3 regions of the Streptomyces sp. Pv4-95 genome follow, and region 3 is predicted to be linked to each of the others. Evidence: riboswitches for the same ligand, from Rfam matches in the RefSeq annotation. Region 3 holds a riboswitch; each other region holds the start of a gene.
The links. A riboswitch is a leader RNA that binds a small molecule or an ion and turns the genes downstream of it on or off. The one in region 3 is predicted to bind thiamine pyrophosphate.

Region 1 (3,251 bases), 2.0 Mb from region 3:
CCGGTGAGGGCGATGTGCGCATCGAACCGTCCTCCGCGGAGCACCTCAGCGACATCTTCATCAGCCTCCAAGTCGGTGCGGAGAAGGCCCTGTTCCGGGTCAGCGCGCCCCCGCTGGTCGCCTTCCTGGACCGGACGGACCGGTTGGTGCCGCTCGGCAAGGAAGAGGTCTTCGACACGCTGGAGGCCGTACTGGACCGGATCCTCACGGAGGCGCCGGCCGGCTGATGCCCCGAAGGGCCGGCCCAGTCGGTCATGCCCCGCCGACCCGGCCGTGCCGGTCCTCACTGCTTTCGGCGCCTGCCCCGCGACCCGCGCCGTCCGGACCGCCCCCGCGCGGCGCTTCGCTGTGCCCCGAAGCCGTCGGCAGCGCCCGGTGAGGAGGCGCCGGTGTCCGGTGCGGTGCCGGGCGCCGCCGTGCTCTGCCCCTTGCGGTCCGCGGAGACGACCATCGCCGCGAGCAGCGTCGTCAGCGGCACCGAGGCGACGAGCCCGATGCTGCCCACCAGCGTGCGCACGATCTCCTCCGCGACCACCTCGCTCGTGGCGACGGTCCCCACATCGCTCTGTGCGATCGAGAACAGCAAAAACAGCGGCAGTGCGGCGCCCGCGTAGGCCAGCACCAGCGTGTTGACGACGGACGCGATGTGATCCCGTCCGATGCGCATCGCCGCGCTGTAGAGCGTGCGCCAACTCGCCGACGGATTGGCCTCCTTCAGCTCCCAGACCGCGGCGGTCTGGGTCACCGTCACATCGTCGAGCACACCCAGCGAGCCGATGATGATCCCCGCCAGCAGCAGGCCCCGGATCTCGATGTCCGGGTACAGGCCGTGCACCAGCCCGGTGGTGTCGTCGGTGTTACCGGTCAGCAGCGCCCAGCCGACGAACACCGACCCGAGCAGGCCGATCAGCAGCAGTGAGGCGAGCGTCCCGAGTACGGCGACCGACGTTCTGGCGGTCAGCCCGTGGCACAGATAGAGCGCGATCAGCATGATCGCGCTGCCCCCGACCACCGCCACGACCAGCGGATTGGAGCCCTGCAGGATGGCCGGGAGGATGAACAGCGTCAGCACGCCGAAGCTCGCCAGCAGCGCCACCAGCGCGAGAACCCCGCGCAGTCGTCCTACGGCCACGACCGCGAACGCGAAGATCGCGGCGAGCACCCACATCGGGAAGCTCCGGTCGACGTCGCTGACCGAGTACTGCAGATCCTTGGGCGCCTTGGGGGAGTACGCGACCACCACGTCCTGCCCGGTCGTGTAGTGCCGCGAGGCGTCCGGGGTCACCACCGTCTGGAACGTCCGCCCGGCGTTCTCGCCCGTGGTGACCTTGATCGTCACCTGCTCGCAGTCCTTGCCGGTCGTCGACCCCCCGCTCGGTGGCTGCCCCGGCGGCGGCGTGGGCTGCGGCTGCTGCTCGGCATGGACGTCGGCGCAGTTGACCTTGTCCACCTGGAGCACCGTCGCCTGCTCGGTGGGCTGGTCGAAGCCCACACCGGACGGTTTGTGAGAGGGCGCGCCGCCGGGCCAGAGCACGGCCAGACCGACGACCACCGCGACGGCGAACGGGATCAGCACGGCCGCGATGACCTTGCGCAGATGACGGGACACCGGCGCGGCAGGCGCGTGGCCGTGCGCGTGGGAATGCGTATGGGGCTCCTGGCTGCTCACCGCCCGATCATCGCAAGAACCCAGGGGCCCCCTGGCCACCGCGCCGCATCGGCAGCTACCGTGGTGGCACTTTGCAATCGCGGGAGCTCGGAGCACCGGGCTGAGAGGGCGCTGACCTCCGCGGGACGTCCGGCAGACGCCGGAACGCAACCCACGGGAAATCGCTGCGTCGACCGCCGAACCTGTTACCGGGTAATGCCGGCGTAGGGAGTTGGGTCAATATGACTCTGCAGGATGCACGCACGCCCGAAAACGGTGCCGGCGACGGCGTCGAGCCGACGATCGGCTGGCACAAGGGCTATGTCTCCGGTTCGCGGCCCGACCTTCGGGTCCCGGTCCGGAAGGTGCACCTCACCAACGGCAAGGACGTGACGCTCTACGACACGTCAGGTCCGTACACCGATCCCCAGATCGAGACCGACGTCCGCCGCGGTCTCGCGCCGCTGCGGGAGAACTGGATCGTCTCGCGGGGCGACACCGAGGAGTACGCGGGCCGGCCGCTGCGGCCGGAGGACGACGGCCTCAAGCACACCTCGCCGCGCGGCGGCCTCAAGAACCTCGATGCGGTCTTCCCGGGCCGCCCCCGTCTGCCGCGCCGCGGCCGGGACGGCGCCGCCGTCACCCAGCTCGCGTACGCGCAGCGCGGGGAGGTCACCGCGGAGATGGAGTACGTCGCCATCCGCGAGAACGTCACGCCCGAGTTCGTGCGCGACGAGATCGCGGCGGGACGCGCGGTGCTGCCGGCCAACATCAACCACCCGGAGATCGAGCCGATGATCATCGGCAAGAACTTCCTGGTGAAGGTGAACGCCAACATCGGCAACTCCGCGGTCACCTCCTCGATCGAGGAGGAGGTGGACAAGATGACCTGGGCGACCCAGTGGGGCGCCGACACGGTCATGGACCTCTCCACCGGCCGCAACATCCACACCACGCGCGAGTGGGTGCTGCGCAACTCCCCCGTCCCCATCGGCACCGTCCCCCTCTACCAGGCACTGGAGAAGGTCGACGGCAAGGCCGAGGAGCTGACCTGGGAGATCTACAAGGACACCGTCATCGAGCAGGCCGAACAGGGCGTCGACTACATGACGGTGCACGCCGGCGTGCTGCTCCGTTACGTGCCCCTCACGGCCCGCCGCAAGACCGGCATCGTCTCGCGGGGCGGCTCGATCATGGCCGCCTGGTGCCTGGCGCACCACCAGGAGTCCTTCCTCTACACGCACTTCGAGGAACTCTGCGACATCCTCGCCTCCTACGACGTCACCTACTCACTCGGTGACGGCCTGCGCCCCGGCTCCATCGCGGACGCCAACGACGAGGCGCAGTTCGCCGAGCTGCGCACTCTCGGGGAGCTGAACACCATCGCCAAGCGGCACGGTGTCCAGACGATGATCGAGGGCCCGGGACACGTCCCGATGCACAAGATCAAGGAGAACATCGACCTCCAGCAGGAGATCTGCGAAGAGGCGCCGTTCTACACCCTCGGCCCGCTGACCACCGACATCGCGCCCGCCTACGACCACATCACCTCCGGTATCGGTGCCGCGATGATCGCCTGGTGGGGCACCGCGATGCTCTGCTA
Region 2 (3,251 bases), 6.0 Mb from region 3:
CCCAGCTCCCCCGCCAGTGCGTTCGCGCGGGCAGCGTGCCGACGGGCACCAGGGCGAGCACCCATGGCATGCTCTCGGCGATCGCCGCCCCTGTCAGCGGCGGGAACGAAGCCGCAAGGGCGCGTAGACGATGAGTGCCACGAGGAAGGCCACGTAGTACGACAGGTCGGCGCCGTGCAGTGCGTCCGCGATCGGGCCCACGTACAGGCTGGTGTTCATGAACGGTATGGCGGCGGCGAAGGCGGCGGCGAAGGCGAGCAGGGCGGGGTAGGCCGGCTGTCGCCGCTCGGACTCAGCGGCGATGTCGAGCGCCGCTCCGCCCCGTGCGCGGGCCCGCGCACGCCAGTCGACGATGACGATCGCGACGAAGCCAGGAATCCAGTAGCCGACGAACAGCAGCACGTTCTGGAAGCGCGCGGTGGTGTCCGCCGCGTGCATCCACAGCACGAGGGGGAATCCGAGCGCGGCCGCGAGGGCGGCGGCCGCGGGGCGCGGGATGCGCACCCCGACCGTCTGCAGGGCCAGCGAACCGCTGTAGTCGTTCATCGCGTTACTGCACAGCGCGGCCAGCGCCACGGCGAGCAGCCCGAAGCCACCCAGCGCCCCACCGCCGAGGAGCTCGCTCACCCCGCCGGCCGTCTGGTCGGTCAGCACGGAGGCGCCCCACAGCCCGAGCGTCTGGACGGCCACGAAGGACACCACAAGGCCGAGCAGCGTGTACCAGAACATGCGTGTACGCGAGGTCGAGGCCGGCAGGTAGCGGCTGAAGTCACTGGCGTACGGGGCCCAGGACAGGGCGAGACTCAGCGCGATGGTGCTGGTCAGGGCGAAAGCACCGACACGGTCCGCACCATGGACGGAGCCGTGGGCTGCGGGGTGCACGCCGTCCAGCAGCCGCCAGGCGATCAGCGCGAAGGCCGCGCCGAGCACGAACGTCATGACGATCTGCAGGCGGTGGATCGCCTCGTAGCCGAAGACTCCGAGGACACCTTGGGCGACCAGCATGACCAGGACACCGAGCCAGAAGGGCCAGCCGCACAGCCGGGCCAGCGCGTCCCCGCCGAACAGCCCGATCAGCGCGTCCCACGCGATGGAGGACAGCCACTGCAGGACCCCGGGCAGCGCGACGGCCCGGCCGAACGCCAGCCCAGCCAGAGGCAGTTGACCTGCTCCGGTCCGGCTTCCCCAGGTCCCCAGGTAGGCGGTGGGCACCGCACCGAGGACCGTACCGAGCACGACGGCAGCGAGCGCGGTGGCGAAGTCCAGGCCGAGCGCGACGCCGACCGTGCCGGTGAAGACGCCGGTCATGGTCAGATTGGGGGCGAACCACACGGTGAAAAGGCGCCCGGCCGTGCCGTAGCGGTTACTCTCCGGAATCGGCTCGATGCCGTGCGCCTCGACGGTCAGGTCGCCGGGCGCCGCAGGCATCCGGCCGTCGAAGGCGGCCGGCCTGCCGTCGGCGGTCAGCCCACTGGAAACATGCGTCCACGACATGAAGACATCCCTCCGCCAGTACGAACTGGTTCAGGTTCGACGGGTGTGATCTCAGCCCCCTGGTGGGGCACCCCGTGTCCGGTATGCCAAACACCTTAACGCGCCCTCTGGTGTGCTCATGCAGGCGGGGAGAGGACGGTGAGGGTGCCGGACGGACATCGCGCTCGGCAACCTCTCCCCCGCACACTTCAGGTGCGGACCGTAACTGCCGCTTTCCCGGGCGCGGCCCTCTGGTTCAGCGGGCGTGAGTGACCGGATCGACCTATGCCGCTTGCCGACCCTCCGCCGACCTCCGCCACCCGCCCCTGCCCCTGCCCCGCCCGGAGGCACCTTCACACCGGGCGGTCTTGGTCAAACGTAGCGATCCGGGCACGGTCGGGAGCAGCAGGTCCAGCCCCTTGGTCATGTCGAGACGGTAGGTGCCGTGCGGGTTGATGCCCGACCAGAAGAGCGCGGTCGGTCCGCGCCTGTCCTCGTCGGACAGCTTTTTCGCCCCGGCCCGTTCGGCGAGGACCTGCTGCGACAACAGAGTGTTGACGTGGACCAGCGCGGACTGGAGCAGGTGGAGCCCGACATCCACCTGAGCGTCGTCCGTGTGCATCCCAATGGAACGGCTGAGGGGGAAGTCGTGGGCTCCAAGATCCTTTCAGTGTCCGGCCGCTCGCCTGCGTCCGCTGAGGCTCCCGGCCGAGACTGGCTGCTGGAGTCAGCGCCGTAGCAGTCGCTTCTGCACCGATTCCAGCGGTCCGTGCTCGAACCGCCGCAGCCACAGGCGTGCCCCGATCACCAGCACCAGGCACATCGCCGCCCACAGACCCATCACCCACCACGGGCCGCTGTCCGCCCAACGGGACGCCAGACCCAGGCCGATGCCGTAGCAGCCCAGCATGGCGAGCACGTTCTGCAGTACGTAGCAGGACAGGGCCGTACGGCCGACGGAGGTCAGGGCGGAGGTCAATGGGCCCGGGTGGCGGAGCCGGTCCATCACCATGCCGACGAGGCCGAGGTAGCCGATCGCCAGCACCGGCGCCGCCACGTACCGCTCCAGGAAGAAGAAGTCCGAACCGCCCAGCACGGCAAAGGTGGTGAGGGGTAGGCCGATCCCCAGTCCCCACCCGGCCAGCCGACGTCGAATGCGCCGCCCCGCTGCATCGCTCTGAAAGGCCCCGCCCCTGAAGAGCCGTACGCCGAGCAGGAACAGGAACACCAACAGCCCGAAGGAGAGCACCGGTTCCATGCGCAGCACCATGGCGTGCGACAGCCGGAAGGCGACCTGTTCCGCGTAACCGCCCTTGGCGTACAGCGCCACGGCCTCGGCGTCGGGTCCGCCATCCGTCCCGCCGCCCGATGCGAGCAGCATGGCAGCCGTGAGCAGCGTCATCGCCACCAGGTGGAGTCCGCCCATGACGATCCACGTCACGCGCTGGGCCCGCGCGGAACGCGTGAGCAGCCAGGCCACCAGCAACGCGACCACCGCGTACCCCATCAACACATCCCAGGCAAAGACGAGTACGAAGTGCACGGTCCCCTCGGCGAAGAGGAACAGCGCCCGCCACGTGTACCGGCCCGGCCACGGCTGCCCGCGCTTGGCAGCCGACCGGAACTGGATGGCCAGCCCGACCCCGAAGAGGATCGTCAGCATCGACAGAAACTTGCCGTTCGCGAGGGACCGGAAGATCGTCTCCGCCACCCCGGCAAGGGATGACGAGTAGTGAGCCTCCATCGAGGTTCCGGCGTTCCCGCTGAGGACGCCCCAC
Region 3 (3,251 bases):
AGTGCCCTGTTCTCGCCGCGGCGCACCGCGATCAGCTGGCCCTCCTTGACCAGCTGCCGGACGCGCGTCACCTCGAGGTCGAACTCTTCGGCGATGTCGGGGAGGGTGAGCCAGGCGGGGACGAGTCCATCGATGTTTGCGTCAATCTCGGTCACAGGACAAGCGTGCCACCTCGCACTGACAGCCGGTAGCCGGGCATCGCCGTAAGGGCCCCGCGGGCACACCGCTGGGTGAGCCGCGCGGGCCGCCCCGCCTGGTGGCCCGGCCCTCCTCCGGCGGCGCGGCGCCCGGTGAGCGCCCCGATCCGCCCGCTACCGGGCCGCCGATTTCAGCGGTACGGAGGCCAGTGCCGCACGGTCGGGATCCAGCCTCGTGCCGCGCTCGATGAGCTTGCGCCCCTGCGCGAGGTCCCGGGGGCGCCCCACGGCCAGCAGCGCCACCAGGGCGCCCTCGCGCAGCCACAGCACCGTCCATGCGGCGCCGGCCGGATCGCCGCGCCAGACCAGCGTGTCGGCCGCCGGGTGGTGGCCCGCGTACTGCACGAACCGGCCGAACTGCTCGGACCAGAAGTACGGGACCGGGTCGTAGACCATGCCGGGCGCGGCGCCGCGGGCGATGTTCTCGGCGACCGTGCGCGGGCCCTGGAGGGCGTTGTCCCAGTGGTGGATCAGCAGCCGGCGGCCGTAGCGGGCGGACGGGAAGGAGGCGCAGTCGCCGACCGCGAACACATCGGGGGCGGAGGTGTGCAGCCACTTGTCGGCCACCACGGAGCCGTCCTGCGGGGCCAGCTCGATTCCCGAACCGCCCAGCCAGCCGGTCGCCGGCCTGGCACCGATGCCGACCACCACCGCGTCGGCGGGCAGCGTCGTGCCGTCCGCCAGCTCGACCGCGCCCGGCCGAACGGAATCGACCGGTACGCCGGTGCGCAGCTCGGCCCCCGCCTCGGTGTACCAGCTGGTCATGTGGCCTGCGACCTCGGCGGGCAGCGCACCGGCCAGCGGGCGGTCGGACGCCTCGACGACGGTGACCGGGCAGCCGGACTCGCGGGCGGCGGTCGCGAACTCGGCACCGATCCAGCCGGCCCCCACGACGACGATGCGCTTCCCGGCGGCCAGCACCGGCCGCAGCCGCTCCGCGTCGTCGAGGGTGCGCAGCAGATGGACGCCCGGCTGCGACTCACCGCCCGGCAGGTGGATCGGATCGGCGCCGGTGGCGATCACGGCGTAGTCGTACGGCACCGGCCCGTCGGCCGTCTCGACGACATGGGCGTCCGGCGCCAGGCCGGTGACCGGCCTGCTGAGCTGCAGATCGATGCCGAGGGCGGGGAAGTCGACGTCGAAGGCGGAGCCGTCGGCCTTGCCGAGCAGCACCGCCTTGGACAGCGGGGGCCGGTCGTACGGCTGGTGGGGCTCGTCGCCGAGCAGCGTGATCGCGCCGCGCCAGCCCTGTTCGCGCAGCGCGACCGCGGTCTGCACACCCGCGATTCCCGCGCCGACGATCACCACGCGCGGCGTGCGGTCAGGGGCCTGGGAGGACTTGCTCTGCTCGCTCACCCGATCACTCTAGGACGGCGGGTCGCGCCGTTCGCAGCAGCGCGCAAGGAGATCTCTGACACAGCGTCACCGGGGCGCTCGCGGGTAGGCCGGCCCGCCGAAGGCCCGGGGGCGCTCCCTTACGACGTGTCGCGGGCGCGTATTAGGGTGACGGGTACACGCACTCGCGGGAGCCCGGACGCACCGGGCTGAGAGGGAGGCTGGCCGGCCTCCGACCGTACGAACCTGATCCGGGTCATGCCGGCGAAGGGAGGGGCTGGACGCCCATGCATCCACCTGCCACACCATCGGCTCCTGCGGACACGCACCCCGATGTCCTCGTCATCGGGGGCGGCATCATCGGACTGGTCACCGCCTGGCGGGCGGCCGGCCGCGGGCTGCGCGCCGCCGTGGCCGACCCCGCGCCCGGCGGTGGGGCCGCCCGCGTCGCCGCGGGCATGCTCGCCGCCGTCACCGAGCTGCATTACGGCGAGCAGACCCTGCTCGGGCTCAACGTCGCCTCCGCGGAGCGCTATCCGCGTTTCGCGGCCGAGCTGGAGGAGTCCAGCGGGCAGCGGATCGGCTACCGCAGGTGCGGCACCCTCGCCGTCGCCCTGGACGCCGACGACCGCGCCCACCTCCGCGAGCTGCACGCGCTGCAGACCCGGTCGGGGCTGGATTCGCAGTGGCTGACGGGGCGCGAGTGCCGCCGTCTTGAGCCGATGCTCGCGCCCGGCGTACGCGGCGGTCTGCGGGTGGACGGCGACCACCAGGTGGACCCGCGCCGGCTGGCGAGCGCCCTGCTGATCGCCTGCGAACGCGCCGGGGTGGCCTTCCACCGCAGCTGGGCGGAGCGGCTGACGGTCCAGGGCGGCCGGGCGGCAGGCGCCGGGCTCGCCGACGGCACCCGCCTGTCGGCCGGCCAGGTCGTGCTGGCCGGGGGCAGTCACAGCGGGCGGCTTGCCGGTGTCCCCGAGGAGGTGCTGCCGCCGGTGCGCCCGGTCAAGGGCCAGGTGCTGCGGCTGCGCATGCCGGAGCCGCCACGCGGGGGCTCGCCCCTGCTGTCGCGCACCGTACGGGCGGTCGTCCGCGGCGGCCCGCTGTATCTGGTGCCCCGGGAAGACGGGGAACTGGTCGTCGGCGCCACCAGCGAGGAGCTGGGCTGGGACACCACCGTCACCGCCGGCGGGGTCTACGAGCTGCTGCGGGACGCGCACGAGCTGGTCCCCGGCATCACCGAGCTGCCGCTCGTCGAGACCTGCGCGGGCCTGCGTCCCACCTCGCCGGACAATGCCCCGATGCTGGGCCCGACCGCGCTGCCCGGCCTCCACCTGGCCACCGGCCACTTCCGCAACGGGGTGCTGCTGACCCCGGTCACCGGCGACGCGATGGCCGAGGTACTGGCCACCGGAAACCTCCCGGAAGAGGCCCGCCCCTTCTCCCCCGCGCGCTTCTCCGCCACCGCCGGTGCGCGGCCGGAAAGCGCCCGCGCCCCACAGGAGCAGCCCGTATGAGCGCCCCGACCGTATCCGTGTCCGTCAACGGCGAGTCCCGCGACGTCCCCGCCGGCCTCACCCTGGACCGGCTCGTCGCGACCCTGTCCAAGGCGCCGGCGGGTGTCGCCGCCGCGGTCAACGAGACCGTGGTGCCGCGCACCCGCTGGCCCCTCACCCCCCTCGGCGACGGTGACCGCGTCGAGGTGCTCACCGCGGTCCAGGG

Region 1: another riboswitch for thiamine pyrophosphate. It lies ahead of thiC (phosphomethylpyrimidine synthase ThiC); the one in region 3 lies ahead of thiO (glycine oxidase ThiO).
Region 2: another riboswitch for thiamine pyrophosphate. It lies ahead of QOM21_RS00420 (purine-cytosine permease family protein); the one in region 3 lies ahead of thiO (glycine oxidase ThiO).

The regions. Positions count from the first base shown of each region.
Region 1 covers NZ_CP127172.1:4,097,622-4,100,872, reverse strand. The annotation lists gene QOM21_RS17970 (SsgA family sporulation/cell division regulator) at 1-227, shown strand, start outside; gene QOM21_RS17965 (YibE/F family protein) at 284-1,669, opposite strand; TPP riboswitch at 1,739-1,896, shown strand; gene thiC (phosphomethylpyrimidine synthase ThiC) at 1,891-3,251, shown strand, end outside.
Region 2 covers NZ_CP127172.1:91,547-94,797, forward strand. The annotation lists gene QOM21_RS00420 (purine-cytosine permease family protein) at 94-1,494, opposite strand; TPP riboswitch at 1,485-1,579, opposite strand; gene QOM21_RS00425 (Tn3 family transposase) at 1,757-2,095, opposite strand; gene QOM21_RS00430 (DUF418 domain-containing protein) at 2,201-3,251, opposite strand, start outside.
Region 3 covers NZ_CP127172.1:6,117,824-6,121,074, reverse strand. The annotation lists gene QOM21_RS26790 (Rv2175c family DNA-binding protein) at 1-155, opposite strand, end outside; gene QOM21_RS26785 (NAD(P)/FAD-dependent oxidoreductase) at 312-1,553, opposite strand; TPP riboswitch at 1,710-1,822, shown strand; gene thiO (glycine oxidase ThiO) at 1,820-3,046, shown strand; gene thiS (sulfur carrier protein ThiS) at 3,043-3,251, shown strand, end outside.